DNA from 4 places in the Micromonospora sp. NPDC049274 genome. Region 3 is predicted to be linked to each of the others. Evidence: riboswitches for the same ligand, from Rfam matches in the RefSeq annotation. Region 3 holds a riboswitch; each other region holds the start of a gene.
The links. Region 3 has a riboswitch for cyclic di-AMP ahead of AB0K10_RS14470 (hypothetical protein). Riboswitches for the same ligand answer to the same signal wherever they lie in the genome.
Positions count from the first base shown of each region.

Region 1: it holds a riboswitch for cyclic di-AMP, as region 3 does, so the genes downstream of both, AB0K10_RS07675 (NlpC/P60 family protein) here and AB0K10_RS14470 (hypothetical protein) in region 3, are expected to answer to the same signal.
Region 2: it holds a riboswitch for cyclic di-AMP, as region 3 does, so the genes downstream of both, AB0K10_RS28745 (C39 family peptidase) here and AB0K10_RS14470 (hypothetical protein) in region 3, are expected to answer to the same signal.
Region 4: it holds a riboswitch for cyclic di-AMP, as region 3 does, so the genes downstream of both, AB0K10_RS18310 (hypothetical protein) here and AB0K10_RS14470 (hypothetical protein) in region 3, are expected to answer to the same signal.

Region 1 is NZ_JBFAQS010000003.1:274,526-277,464, forward strand. It holds gene AB0K10_RS07670 (peptidoglycan recognition family protein) at 1-1,390, opposite strand, end outside; cyclic di-AMP (ydaO/yuaA leader) riboswitch at 1,622-1,758, shown strand; gene AB0K10_RS07675 (NlpC/P60 family protein) at 1,835-2,812, shown strand; gene dcd (dCTP deaminase) at 2,872-2,939, opposite strand, start outside.
Region 2 is NZ_JBFAQS010000020.1:103,179-106,117, reverse strand. It holds gene AB0K10_RS28755 (CDP-glycerol glycerophosphotransferase family protein) at 1-148, shown strand, start outside; gene AB0K10_RS28750 (alpha/beta hydrolase) at 180-932, opposite strand; gene AB0K10_RS28745 (C39 family peptidase) at 1,057-1,899, opposite strand; cyclic di-AMP (ydaO/yuaA leader) riboswitch at 2,133-2,274, opposite strand; gene AB0K10_RS28740 (hypothetical protein) at 2,559-2,939, opposite strand, start outside.
Region 3 is NZ_JBFAQS010000006.1:298,350-301,288, reverse strand. It holds gene AB0K10_RS14470 (hypothetical protein) at 1-889, opposite strand, end outside; cyclic di-AMP (ydaO/yuaA leader) riboswitch at 943-1,074, opposite strand; gene AB0K10_RS14465 (cation diffusion facilitator family transporter) at 1,216-2,133, opposite strand; gene AB0K10_RS14460 (AAA family ATPase) at 2,241-2,939, opposite strand, start outside.
Region 4 is NZ_JBFAQS010000009.1:40,268-43,206, forward strand. It holds gene AB0K10_RS18305 (carbonic anhydrase) at 1-273, shown strand, start outside; gene AB0K10_RS18310 (hypothetical protein) at 331-1,350, opposite strand; cyclic di-AMP (ydaO/yuaA leader) riboswitch at 1,355-1,485, opposite strand; gene AB0K10_RS18315 (metal-sensitive transcriptional regulator) at 2,199-2,495, opposite strand; gene AB0K10_RS18320 (copper ion binding protein) at 2,646-2,855, shown strand; gene AB0K10_RS18325 (hypothetical protein) at 2,870-2,939, shown strand, end outside.

The sequences.
Region 1 (2,939 bases), on a different contig from region 3:
GCGTTCCTGGGGTGACGCATCCGGTGAACGCCGGTTGGTTGGTCGCGTAGTCGGGGTCGATCCGGACCAGCCCGGTGGCCGGGGTGCCGGTGTCCAGGCGCGGCGCGTGCAGCAGGTCGAAGTAGTGCGTCCAGTCCCAGTAGGGGCCCGGGTCCCAGTGCATCCCACGCACTGTCGAGGCGATGGTGCCGGGCACGTTGTCGTGGCCGATGATGTGCTGGCGGTCCAGCGGGATGCCGTACCGCAGCGCCAGGTGCCGGACGAGCTTCGACGAGGTCCGGTACATCGCCTCGGTGTACCAGGTGCCCTGCGCGGCGAAGCCCTCGTGCTCCAGCCCGATCGACTTCGCGTTGACGTACCAGTTGCCGGCGTGCCAGGCGACGTCCTTGGTCTTGACGTGCTGGGCGATGTGCCCGTCCACCGAGCGCAGCGAGTAGTGCCAGCTCACGTACGTCGGGTCCTGGACGAGTTGCAGGGTGGTCGCCCAACTCGCCTCGGTGTCGTGGATGACTATGTACTCGATCTTCTGCCGGGCGGGCCGGTCGGAGAGGTCGTGGTTGCCGTAGTCGCCGTCGCCGAACGCCTCGTAGGGGGCGGGGATCCACTCACAGGACACGGTCCGGGGGCATTCCAGGCCGTCCGGGCGGGCGAGTCGTCGCAGGCCCAGCCGGTCCAGCCAGGAACGCTCGGGTCGTACCGCGCGGGCCGGCAGCGTGACCCGCTGGCCGTCGTCGGTCACGCGGGTCTCGCCCGCGCCGATGGTGGTGAAGACCTCGTCGGCGAAGGCCGCCGCGGCGTCGGCGCTGTCCGCGCCGGCGTAGCGGGCCACCGCGCCGTACCAGGTGGCCGGGTCGGTGCCGGCGCCGACCGGGGCGCCCACCTCCCGTTGGTACGCGGCCAGCAGCGCCGCCCCTCCCCGGATGTTGGTCGTGGCGTCGGTGCGCAGCGCCTCGGGGGCGGCGCCGGTCAGCGCGGCGGCGACGTCGACGGTCTGCAACGCGGCGCTGGGCGGCGCGGGATCCGTGGCCGGTGCGGGTGCCCGGACGGCACGGGAATCGTCGCCGCGCGGATCCTCGGTGCCGGCGTCGTGGTGGCCGCGCGCGGGTAGGGCGGCCACGTGGCGGGCGTCGGTCAGGTGCATGGGCCCGTAGCCGCCGCTGGTGCTCGGGGTGCCGGCGTTGCTGTCCCAGCGGGACTCCAGGTAGGAGACGCCGAGCAGTACGGCGGCCGGCACCCCGTACTCGGTCGACGCCGCGGCGTACTGCTGTTGACGGTCGGCGGCCGGCGCTGCGGAGGCGGGACCGGCGCTCAGCGGTACGGCTGTCGTTGCGGTGACCACCGCGACGACGAGCAGCGCGCGCCGGCCGGCGGACAGGGTTGGACTTTCCATCGAACCCCCTAGATTGCTGGTATCGGTCTGGTCACCTTCGCGCCGGCCGGGAGTCCGCGTCAATACCTTTCTATCTATCAAAGCGTGCAGAAAGAAACTTTCATTTACTCTCGGTGATCCCCTCCAATCGGTACGGAGTGTCACGGCCGTACGGGTTGCGGATCGGTAACGGCCGTCTCTACTCTGGTCATTTGTCGGCCCGGTAGCAGGTCTGCCCAGCCGGGCGGTAACGGACCGACACCGCCGAGTCGCTTGCGAGCGAGCCGGGGACCCAGGTTCCCCCGGGGTGAATCCGCAGCCAATGCGGTAGGGCGCCAACTTCCCGCCCGAACCCGTCAGCTAACCCGGTAGGCGGTCAGGAAGAAGGAGTACGGAACCCCGGTGGCCCTCCATGCCCCGCGGCCGTCGTCCGAACGGTCGGCCTCGGCCAACCCGACGTCGACCATGCCGCGTCCACGCTGGTCCCGCTTCACCACCGCCCTTGCCGCCCTGGTCGGCGTCGCCGTCGTCCTGACCGGCAGCGCCACGGCGGCGCACGCGGACCCGTCCGTCGCCGAGATCGAGCGCCAGATCGACGCCGACTGGAACAAGCTCGAACCGGTCATCGAACGGCACAACGCCACCCGCGCGGACCTGGCCGTGAAGCGCAAGCAGGCCGACACGCTCGCCGCTCGCATCACGCCCCTGGAACGCCAGGTCGACGCCGCGATGACCAAGGTCAGCGCGCTGGCCGTGCGGGCGTACATGGGCGAGAACCTGTCGACTGTCAACACGATGCTCGGCAGTCGGTCGCCCAGCGAGGTGGTCGGGCAGCTCGAGATGCTCGACCGGTTCGCCCACAACCAGCAGGAGGACGTCCGGCAGGTCGCCGACCTCCGCGACGAGCTGGCCCGGCAGAAGGCGCCGCTCGACGAGATGGTGGTCCAGCTGACCCGGACCGAAGCGCAGTTGGCGGCGAAGAAGAAGCAGATCAACGACGAGATCGACAGGCTGCAGAAGCTGCGCCTCAAGGTGTACGGCAACGGCGGCGGCGGTTCGCTGCGTCCGGCGCCCTGCCCGGCCAGCTACCCCGGCGGCGCCGCGGGCACGGCTGTCAAGTTCGCGTGCGCCCAGATCGGCAAGCCGTACGTGTGGGGTGCCGAGGGTCCGAACTCGTACGACTGTTCCGGGCTGATGCTCGCCGCGTGGGCGAAGGCCGGCGTGTCGCTGCCGCACAACGCCGCAGCGCAGAGCCGGGTGACCAAGAACGTCAGCAGGGGCGATCTGCGCGCCGGTGACCTGGTCTTCTACTACAGCGACATCCACCACGTCGGCATGTACGTCGGCGGCGGCTGGGTGGTGCACGCCTCCCAGGCCGGTCAGCCCGTCAAGATGAAGAAGGTCGACGACGGGCCGATCCACAGCTACGGCCGTCCCGGCTGACCGACGCCGGACGCAGCAGGGCCCGTCGCGATCTCATCGCGGCGGGCCCTCGTCGTCTCCTAGCGCGTCGGCCAGGCACGCCAGTTCTGCCAGGAGCGGCTCGGCGTCGGCCCTCGCTGACCCTGGT
Region 2 (2,939 bases), on a different contig from region 3:
GCGGCGCTACCTCGGTGACTTCCCGGCCGAGTCGTACGCCGACGCGTTCCTGGACGCCGCCAGGCGCGAGCTGGAGCCGGACTGGAGCCCGCCGCCCCCCGGGCGGCCGGTCGAGCCGGACCTGGAGCGGGTTTCCCCCACCACCTGAGCCCCCGGCCACCGCGTCCGCTTCATCCAACTCACCCACGTCGGTACGGGTCGAGCAGCGCCAGCACGGCCGCCGGGTCCTCGACGTGTGCGTTGTGGCCGAGACCGGGCAGCGTGGCGACCGGTACGCCGTACGCCTTGAGCTGCTCGTCGGTGACCATCGGGTCGTGTTCCCCGCGGGCCAGCACCACCGGCACGTCGGTCGCCGCCAGCAACGGGGCCAGGTCGGGCTCGCCGACGCCGAAGGCTGTCGGGTCCATGGCGAGGCGCCACCGGCCGGCGACCTGACGCAACCCGGCGTCCACCACCGGATGATCCGGCGGGACCAGGCCGACCAACCCGGAGACGCGCAGATAGCGGCGGGCCGCCTCGGTACGGCTGGCGAACCAGCTCACCGGGCGTGCGGCGAGCTCAGCGGCGCGGGCCAGCTCGGCGGGTGACCAGAGCGCCTTGATGCCGAGCCCGACCACCGCGTCCACAGGTGTCCCGGCGGCGCGGGCGGCCAGCGCCAGGCCCACCACCCCGCCCAGCGAGTGCCCGAGCACGACGAGCCGGTCGTCGGCGGCGAGGCCCTGAGCGATTCGGCCGGCGAAACCAGCAAAGGAGTACGACGGCAGCGGGGCCGACCAGCCGTGGCCGGCGAGATCCGGTGCGAGCCACCGCCCCGGCCAGTGCTGCTCCAGCAACGGCGCCCACGGCAGCCAGACGTCTCCGGTCGCCCCCATACCGTGCAGCAGCAGCAGGACCGGCAGGCGACCGGTGCGGTCACCCGATTCATCCACCACGGCCGCAGTCTGCCACGGTTCGCGGCCGGGTACGAGAGTCGCCGACGGCGGCGCGTACCGGAATGAGGCCGCGGGCGCCGGCCCCTCGTGGGGGACGACGCCCGCGGCGGTCTACGTGCCTGGATCAGGCGGAGTAGCCCCGGGTGGCAATCCAGTTGGCAAGGTCGATCGTGGTGATCCAGTAGGACGGGTCGGCCGGGTTCGCCGAGTCGGCGATCCGCACGGTCCGGCCGTTGTCCTTGTAGCCCACGACGGCGATGTAGTGCCCGCCGCCGTAGGAGTGCCAGCCGCCGTCGGTGTCGGTGGCGTCGCCGACGACGTTGGCCACCACGCCCCGGCCGTCGGTGATGGCCTTGACCACATCGGCCTGGAGCCGGTCCATCTGGGCCGGGCTGGGCGCGCCGGCAAACATCCGGGTCTGGTACGGGGAGCCCTTCACCTCGGCGTTGAGTGCTCGGGTGGTGTCCTCGGCCGAGTTGGTGCCCATCTCGGTGGTGCCCAGCTCGGCACCGAGTTCCTCCTGGGTGCGGTCGATGCCGGTGGCGCTGAGCGCGTTGCGGGTGGCTGCGGGGCCGCAGTTGTAGTACGTGTTCTGCGCCTCGTAGTCGTAGTCGAGCACCTTGGTCGCGGGCGGCTTCGGCGTCTGCCGCTTACGGGTCAGATCCGGGTTGGCGCTGGCCTTGGCGGCGGGCGACGCGGCGCTGGTGGCTGGGGCGGCGGTCGTCGGCGCGGCACTGGGGGACGCGTCGCGCGCGTCGCCGAGGGTAGCGGCGGTGTCACTGCGCATCTCGGCGACAGTGGTAGCGGTGCGGTGGCTGGCCGGCGCGTCGTCGGCGCCGGTGAGCAGGGCGCCGGTGGCCGTGGCGATCACGAGGGCCGCGGCGGAGGTGGCGACGATCTGGTACGGGCGCTCGGTCGCCAGGCGACGGAGCTGACGCTGCATGGTGTGCTTCACGGGGTCCTCCACGGATCGGGGGAGAGCGGCACACCACGGGCCGGACCGGTATCCGGGCAGGCGCCAGCGCGCGGACAGTGGTCCGCGGATGGTGAACCGCTCAGGGGAACACCCGGCGGGGCCGGGCGGGAGAGGCGATGACCCGGGGGGTCAGCTCACCGTCACTGGACGGATGAGCGGGGGCACCGCTGCGCCGTGGAGGCGTGGGAACAACCGAGGGGTGGAAAGGTGCTGCACGGGTTTGGAACTCCTTCCGACACCGCCTACCGGGTTAGCTGACGGATTCGGGCGGGAAGATCGCCCTACCGCAGGCCGTGGCTCGCGGATTCACCCCAGACTTACTGATGGGTCCCCGGTTCGTTAAGCACGATTGAGCGGGTCGGCGCGGCGTCGCCTGTTGCGATCGGTTACCGCACCGGACGGGACGACACTACTGGCCTGTTCGCGGCCTGCCAAGCCAGGTTCACCTGCGTAAACCCGATTCGGTGCGACAATTTCTGCGCGTACTGCCGATGATGTGACTCGATGGGACAACCGGTTACGGCGACGCCTACGGGCGACAACCGGACAGGCTGCCGATAATGCGGCCACAATCACGGGAAAGATCGAGCCGAACGCGTCGGACGCCCGATTTCCGAATGGCGTGACCGGGCTCACGTAACGGATCGGGCTCAACCCGCGCGAGCCGGGCGCCACCGTGCCACGAGGGCGGGACGGGACGCCCCACTCGCCGCGCGTCGGGCGGGTGCCGGGCTGGGCCGCAGCCGCGCCGTTGCCGCGTACGCCTCCTCGGCAAGGGTGCGCGCCGACTCGGCAGCCAGTTCCGCGTCCCGCCAGGCGGCCCGCTCCGCGGTGGCGGCGGCCCGGTAGTCGGCCAGTCTCGCGTCCCGGATCACCCGGCTGAGCAGCACCTCCTGCTCGACCGGGTGCCGCCGGGAATCCCAGCCGCGCCGGTGGGCGAGCACGTCACCGAGCTGCGCCATGGTCAGATCGCCCCGCCAGTACGCCGCCATCGCCGCACGGTGCAGGTAGCGCTCCCGGGAGGCGTACTC
Region 3 (2,939 bases):
GGTCGGAGTTGCGGATGAAGTACGCGGCCAGGTTGCTGCCGTACGTCTTGTCGGCGCCTGTGGCGTCACCGCCGAACCCGCCCTTCGCCGCGGCGAAGTCGCAGGCCCGACCCTTGGGGTGTTCGCCGGAGCCGCCGGAGCGGTGACAGGAGACGTAGTGGGTGAAGCCGGCGGCCTTGGCCTGGTTGAGGGCGTGCAGGGTGCGCGGGGTGATGCAGCCGCTGGCCGGGGTGGGGTCGTTGATGCTGCATGACTCGGACGGCCAGGAGCCGTCGGAGTTTCGCGGCGCGGGCTGGGCGTTGGCGGTGGAGGTGCCCCGGTTGGAGCTGGTGTCGGCGGCGGTGGTGCGCGGCTTGCTGGTGGCGACAGTCAGGGCCCGCTCGGCCTGCTCCTTGCGCTTGGCCATCACCTCGACCTGCTTGCGCTGCTCGCGGATCTCGCCGTCCAGGGCGAGGCGGGTGCGGTTGGCCTCGTCGCGGGTGGCGTGCAGCTCACGCAGCACCCGGTCCTCGTTGGCGGCCACCACGTCCAGCGAGGCCGCCCGGTCCATGAAGCCCTCGGGGGTGTTGGTGTTGAGCAACGCCGAGACGGTGCTGAGGCGGCCGGTGCGGTACGCCACGCCGGCGATCTCGCCGACCTTGCCGCTGCGTACGGTCATCTCGGCTTCGGTGGTCTTCAGCTTGGCCGCGAGTTGCCGCTGCCGCTGGACGGAGGTGTCCAGGGCGCGCTTGGCGTCCAGGTAGCCCTTGCTGGCGGCCTCGAGTTGGGCTCGCAGCGCGGGGGTGCCGCCCTCCTCGTCGCCGTCGGGCGCCGCGGCGGCCCGCAGGCCGCCGGGGGGAGCGGCGGTGGCGGCGCCGATCGGTACCGCCACGCCGAGGGTGACCATCATGACGATCAGTGCCGCGAGTCGGGCGGCAGGTGGTCGTGCTGGTGCCACTACGCATGTCCTTCCGTCAGCCGCCGACCGGGTTAGCTGACGGGTTCGGGACGGAAGATCCCTACCGCTGACGCGGATGCACCCCAGGAACATGGTTCCCCGGTTCGCCCTCTCGGGTGATTAGGCGGCGGCCGCCACCGGCGCCGGGAGGGCGCCGCCGGGTGGTGGCCGGGACCGAGCCTACCGGGACAGGTGGGACGCGTGCAGTCGATGTGACGGAAGGTGGCCGCATCACCACCGAAAATGACGGCGAAACGGTCTGTCCGTCACGTAGATGATCACCACTCGATCGAACCGCAGGCACCCGGGGCGGCCCCGGGCTCGATCTGCAGCGTGGCGTGCTCGATGCGGAAGTCCTCCCGCAGGGCGGTACGCGCCGCGGTGAGGACCGCGCCGACCTCCGCGCCGGGCGCCATGATCAGGTGTGCGGAGGCCACATCCATGCCCGAGGTGAGCGTCCAGACGTGCAGGTCGTGCACCTCGACCACGCCGGGCACCGTGGCCAGGCGATCGTGCACGGCGGTGACCTGGAGGTGTTCCGGGGCGGCCTGCACCAGGATGCGGACGGCGGCGCGCCCCAGCCGCCAGGTGCGCGGCAGGATGAACACGCCGATGGCGACCGCGACAAGCGGGTCGGCCCACCACCAGTCGGTGAGCGTGATGAGCAGCGCCGCGCCGATCACGCCGAGCGAGCCGAGCAGGTCGCCGAGCACCTCCAGGTAGGCGCCCTGGAGGTTGATGCTCTCCCGGGCGCCGGCGCGCAGCAGCGCGAACGCGCCCAGGTTCGCGAGCAGGCCGAGGACGGCCACCGCGAGCATCGGGCCGGTCAGCACCTCGTGGGGGTCGCCGAACCGGCCGATCGCCTCGATCACCACGTAGACCGCCACGCCGGAGAGCAGGACGGCGTTGGCCAGGGCGGCGAGCACCTCGAGGCGGTAGAGCCCGAAGGTGCGCTGTGGGTCGCCGGTGGCCCGTCGGGTGGCGGTGATCGCGGCGAGCGCCATCCCGATGCCGAGCACGTCGGTGAACATGTGCCCGGCGTCGGAGAGCAGGGCGAGCGAGCCGGTGTGGAAGGCGGCCACACCCTCGACCACCATCAGGGTGGCGAGCAGCCCGAACGCGGCCCAGAGGCGGCCCCGGTGCTGGTGGGCGGCGTTGGCGACCGACGCGTGGTGGTGGTCATGACCTGCTCCCACGAGATCCACCCTCCGTCGCCACCCGGGACCCGGTCAAATGTATGCTCACATCGCTATGTATGCAACTGTACGGACGGGTCCGACCGCCGACACCGCCAACGGGCAGGTCAGCCGGTCGGGTCGATGGTGGTGAGCCGCTGGGTGGCCCGGGAGAGCGCCACGTAGAGCGTCCGGACGCCGGAGCCCGGATCGGCCCGGATCTCGCTCGGGGCGACCAGCACCACTCCGTCGTACTCCATGCCCTTGGCCTCCAGGCTGGTCACGACCTGCAGCCTCGCCGCGCCGAGCGTGCCGAGCCAACCGGCGACCTCGTCGCGGCGGGTGACCGGCGTGATCACCCCGACCGTGCCGTCCACCTCGGCCAGCAGGCCGGTCGCCGCCTCCACGATCGCGGTCTCCAGCCCGGCCGGCGGTACCACCAGTTCGACCGGATCGATCCCGGTGGAACGGACGGCCGTCGGCAGCGACAGGTCCGGGTAGAGCCGGCGAATCTCCGCCGCCGCCACCGCGAAGATCTCCGCCGAGTTGCGGTAATTGGTGGTGAGCGTGAAATCGTGCCGCTTGCGTCGGCCCAGCGCCTGGTCCCGGGCGCGGGTCAGCTCCTCCGGATCACCGGTCCACGCCGTCTGCGCCGGGTCACCCACAACCGTCCAGGAGGCCAGACGGCCACGCCGTCCCACCATTCGCCACTGCATCGGCGAGACGTCCTGCGCCTCGTCCACCACCACGTGCGCGTACTCCCGGTAGTCCTCCGGGCGCTCCCGGGCCGCCGCCCGGGCGGCCCGCTGCCGGTCGTTGGCGGTGCT
Region 4 (2,939 bases), on a different contig from region 3:
GACGCCGTACTGCCCAGCCTGCGGCGCGCCACAGCCGAGGGCGTGACCGATATCGACGGCATCGTCGACATCCACATCGCCCAAACCGTCGAAACGCTGCTCGGGCAGTCGCCCGTGCTGGCGGCCGAGGTGGCGCAGGGACGGTTGGCGGTGGTGGGGATGTCGTACCGGCTCGCCGCCGGTGTGGTGCGCCCGGTGACCCCCGTACCGTCGGGTGCCGCGACTGTCGACGCACCCGGCGCCGCGGACGCCCCGGCAGCTACCGCCGCCTGACAGGGCGAGGGCCGCCCCGCGGGGTGCGGGACGGCCCTCGGACTCCTGAGCGGTGGGTCAGAGCAGCGACATGTGCACGTGGTCGGTGTGGTTCGACGGCCCGCTGTACGACTTCCAGCCGGTCGCCGGGAACCAGATCTGCCGGTTCCAGATCACGTAGTAGATGCCGAGGCGGTCGGCGTTGCGGATGAGGAACGCGGCGACGTTGTTGCCGTACATGCGGGTGTCGTTGTTGTGCCACGGGCTGAAGCCGCTCTTCTGCAACGACCAGTCACAGGCGCGGCCCTTCGGGTGCTCGTACGGGCCACCGTTGCGGTGGCAGCCGACGAACCGGTTGAACCCGGCCCGTTTGACCTCCTTGTACGCGTGCAGCGTGCGGGGCGTGACGCAGCCGGAGGTGGTGGGGTCCTTCTCGCTGCACGACTGCGGCTTCCAGTCACCGTCGGCGGTGCGACCCGGGCCGATACGGGCGACCGGCGAGGTGGCGTCCACCAGGCCGCCGGTGAAACCCTGACCGCCGACGAGCGCGAGCGACTTCTCCGCGTCGCGCTTGTCCTTCGCCATCAGGGCGGTCTGCTTCTGCTGCTCGCGGACCTCCGCGTCGAGGGCCAGCTTGGCCTGCTCGGCGCGGGCCTTGACCGCGTTGACCTCGGCGAGCTTCTTCTCGTTGACCATGTTCATCTCGTCGAGCGCCGCGGCCCGTTGGACGAACGAGTCCGGGGCGTCGCTCTCCAGCAGCATCGCGATCGCGCCGACGCGCCCGGTCCGGTACGACTGGGCGGCGATCTGCGCGACCTGCGGCGCCAGCGCGGCCAGGTCGGCCTTGGCCCGCTCGACCTCCAGCGAACGCTCGAGCTGCCGCTTCTTGGATTGGTCCAGCTTGGACTTGGCCGCCACGTAGTCCCGGTTGGTCTGCTCGATCACGTCGTCGAGCAGCTTGGGCTCGTCCTCCTGCTCGTGCCCGGACGGTGTGGGGGTCGTCGGGGCGGCGTGGGCCGGGAGGGGTCCGGCGAACACGGTCAGCGCGGCGAGCACGGCCACCACGGGTGTCAACCAGCGGCGTAGGGGTGCCGTCACAATGTTCCCTTCCGTCGACCGCCGACCGGGTTAGCTGACGGGTTCGGGGCGGAAGTGGCCCCTACCGCTGGCGCGGATTCACCCCACGTGCCTGGGTCCCCGGCTCGCCGGTTGGCGATTGGGCGGTGGCACCGCAGGCGCCGCTGCGCGCCTTCGTCGGTGACCGGCAGCGAGGTTACCCGAGAATCCACCGCCTGAGCTACGTCCCGATACCCACTAAAAGCGTCATTTCGCCATGGCGTTGAGTGACCAGTGACGCGGTTCTCAGGGGGGATGCCCGATCCGGTCACGCTGAGGAGTGTCACCATGCCGTATCCGTGCTCCTGTTCGGCTCTGGCCACCGGGCGGTGGCGGTGGATGGGGGTGGACGCCGCTCCGGATCGGGCCCGTCGGGCCGACCCGTTGGCGGGGAGCTGAGGGCGGCCAGTGCCTCCGTCCGGTCCGCACGGGGGCGCGGCGTCAGGGCGTCGGCGTCCGCGCCCCGCACCGGCGTCGACCCGGCCGCGCTCACCGCCGCGGCCAGCCCGGTGGTGAGGGGTACGGCGGCGCGTCGTACCCGGGGCGGGGCGGGGCGAGCGGAACTGCTGTGGTCGGAACCCAATGCGAGACTCCCAACGATCCGGTGCGGGGTACGTGCCGACGGGCCGGGCGGTTCACCTCCGCCGGACGAACACGGTGACGAGCGCATCGGATGGCTGGCTGACGAACGGGCGGTCACGCACAGTGACCGGCCGGCCCGGCTGGTACGTGCCGGCGCCGCTGTCTGGCGGTGCCGGCGCCCGACTGTGTGGCGGGGACCGGTGGGCCATCGTCGGAAATGGTAGTCACGGCGGGAGCCGTCTGCCGGCTCAGCCGCGCTTCATGAGTCGGCCGACGGCCGCCATCATCTCGGTGGCCATCTCGTCGGCCCGGCCCTCGGCCGCTCCCTCGTGCATGCAGTGCCGGGCGTGCCCGTCGAGCAGGCCCAGGGCCACCTTGTCGAGAGCGGCCTGGATCGCGGAGATCTGGGTGAGCACGTCGATGCAGTAGCGGTCGTCGTCGACCATCTTCTCGATGCCCCGGACCTGGCCCTCCACGCGGCGGAGCCGCGCGAGCAGCTGGTCCTTGCTGGCGGTGTACCCGCGGATCGGGGTGGGAGCGGTCATGACGACGAGGATAGCGTACCCCTGGGGGGTATGGTACCGTCCCTTCCTGCCGGATACCCCCACCGGGTACCGGTACGTGAACGGACACCGGTCTGACTCGGCCTTACCCCTGGGGGGTATAGGCTGGCGGACGATGAAGGGAGAGCTTCGATGGTCGACACGATGTACCAGGTGCGCGGCATGACCTGCGGGCACTGCGTCAGCGCCGTCAGCGCCGAGGTGGGCGCCATTGCCGGCGTGCGCGACGTGCAGGTGGATCTCGCCAGCGGCCGGGTCACCGTCACCAGTGAGCAGCCCGTGGCCACCGAGTCCGTTCGGGCCGCAATCGACGAGGCCGGTTACGACCTCGTCGAGGCGTGAGCGGGAGGCTCGAGGTGAACACGGTGACCAGGCTGGGCGGGTTCGCCCTCGGTCTCGCGGCGGTCTTCGGCGCGGCGTACGGGA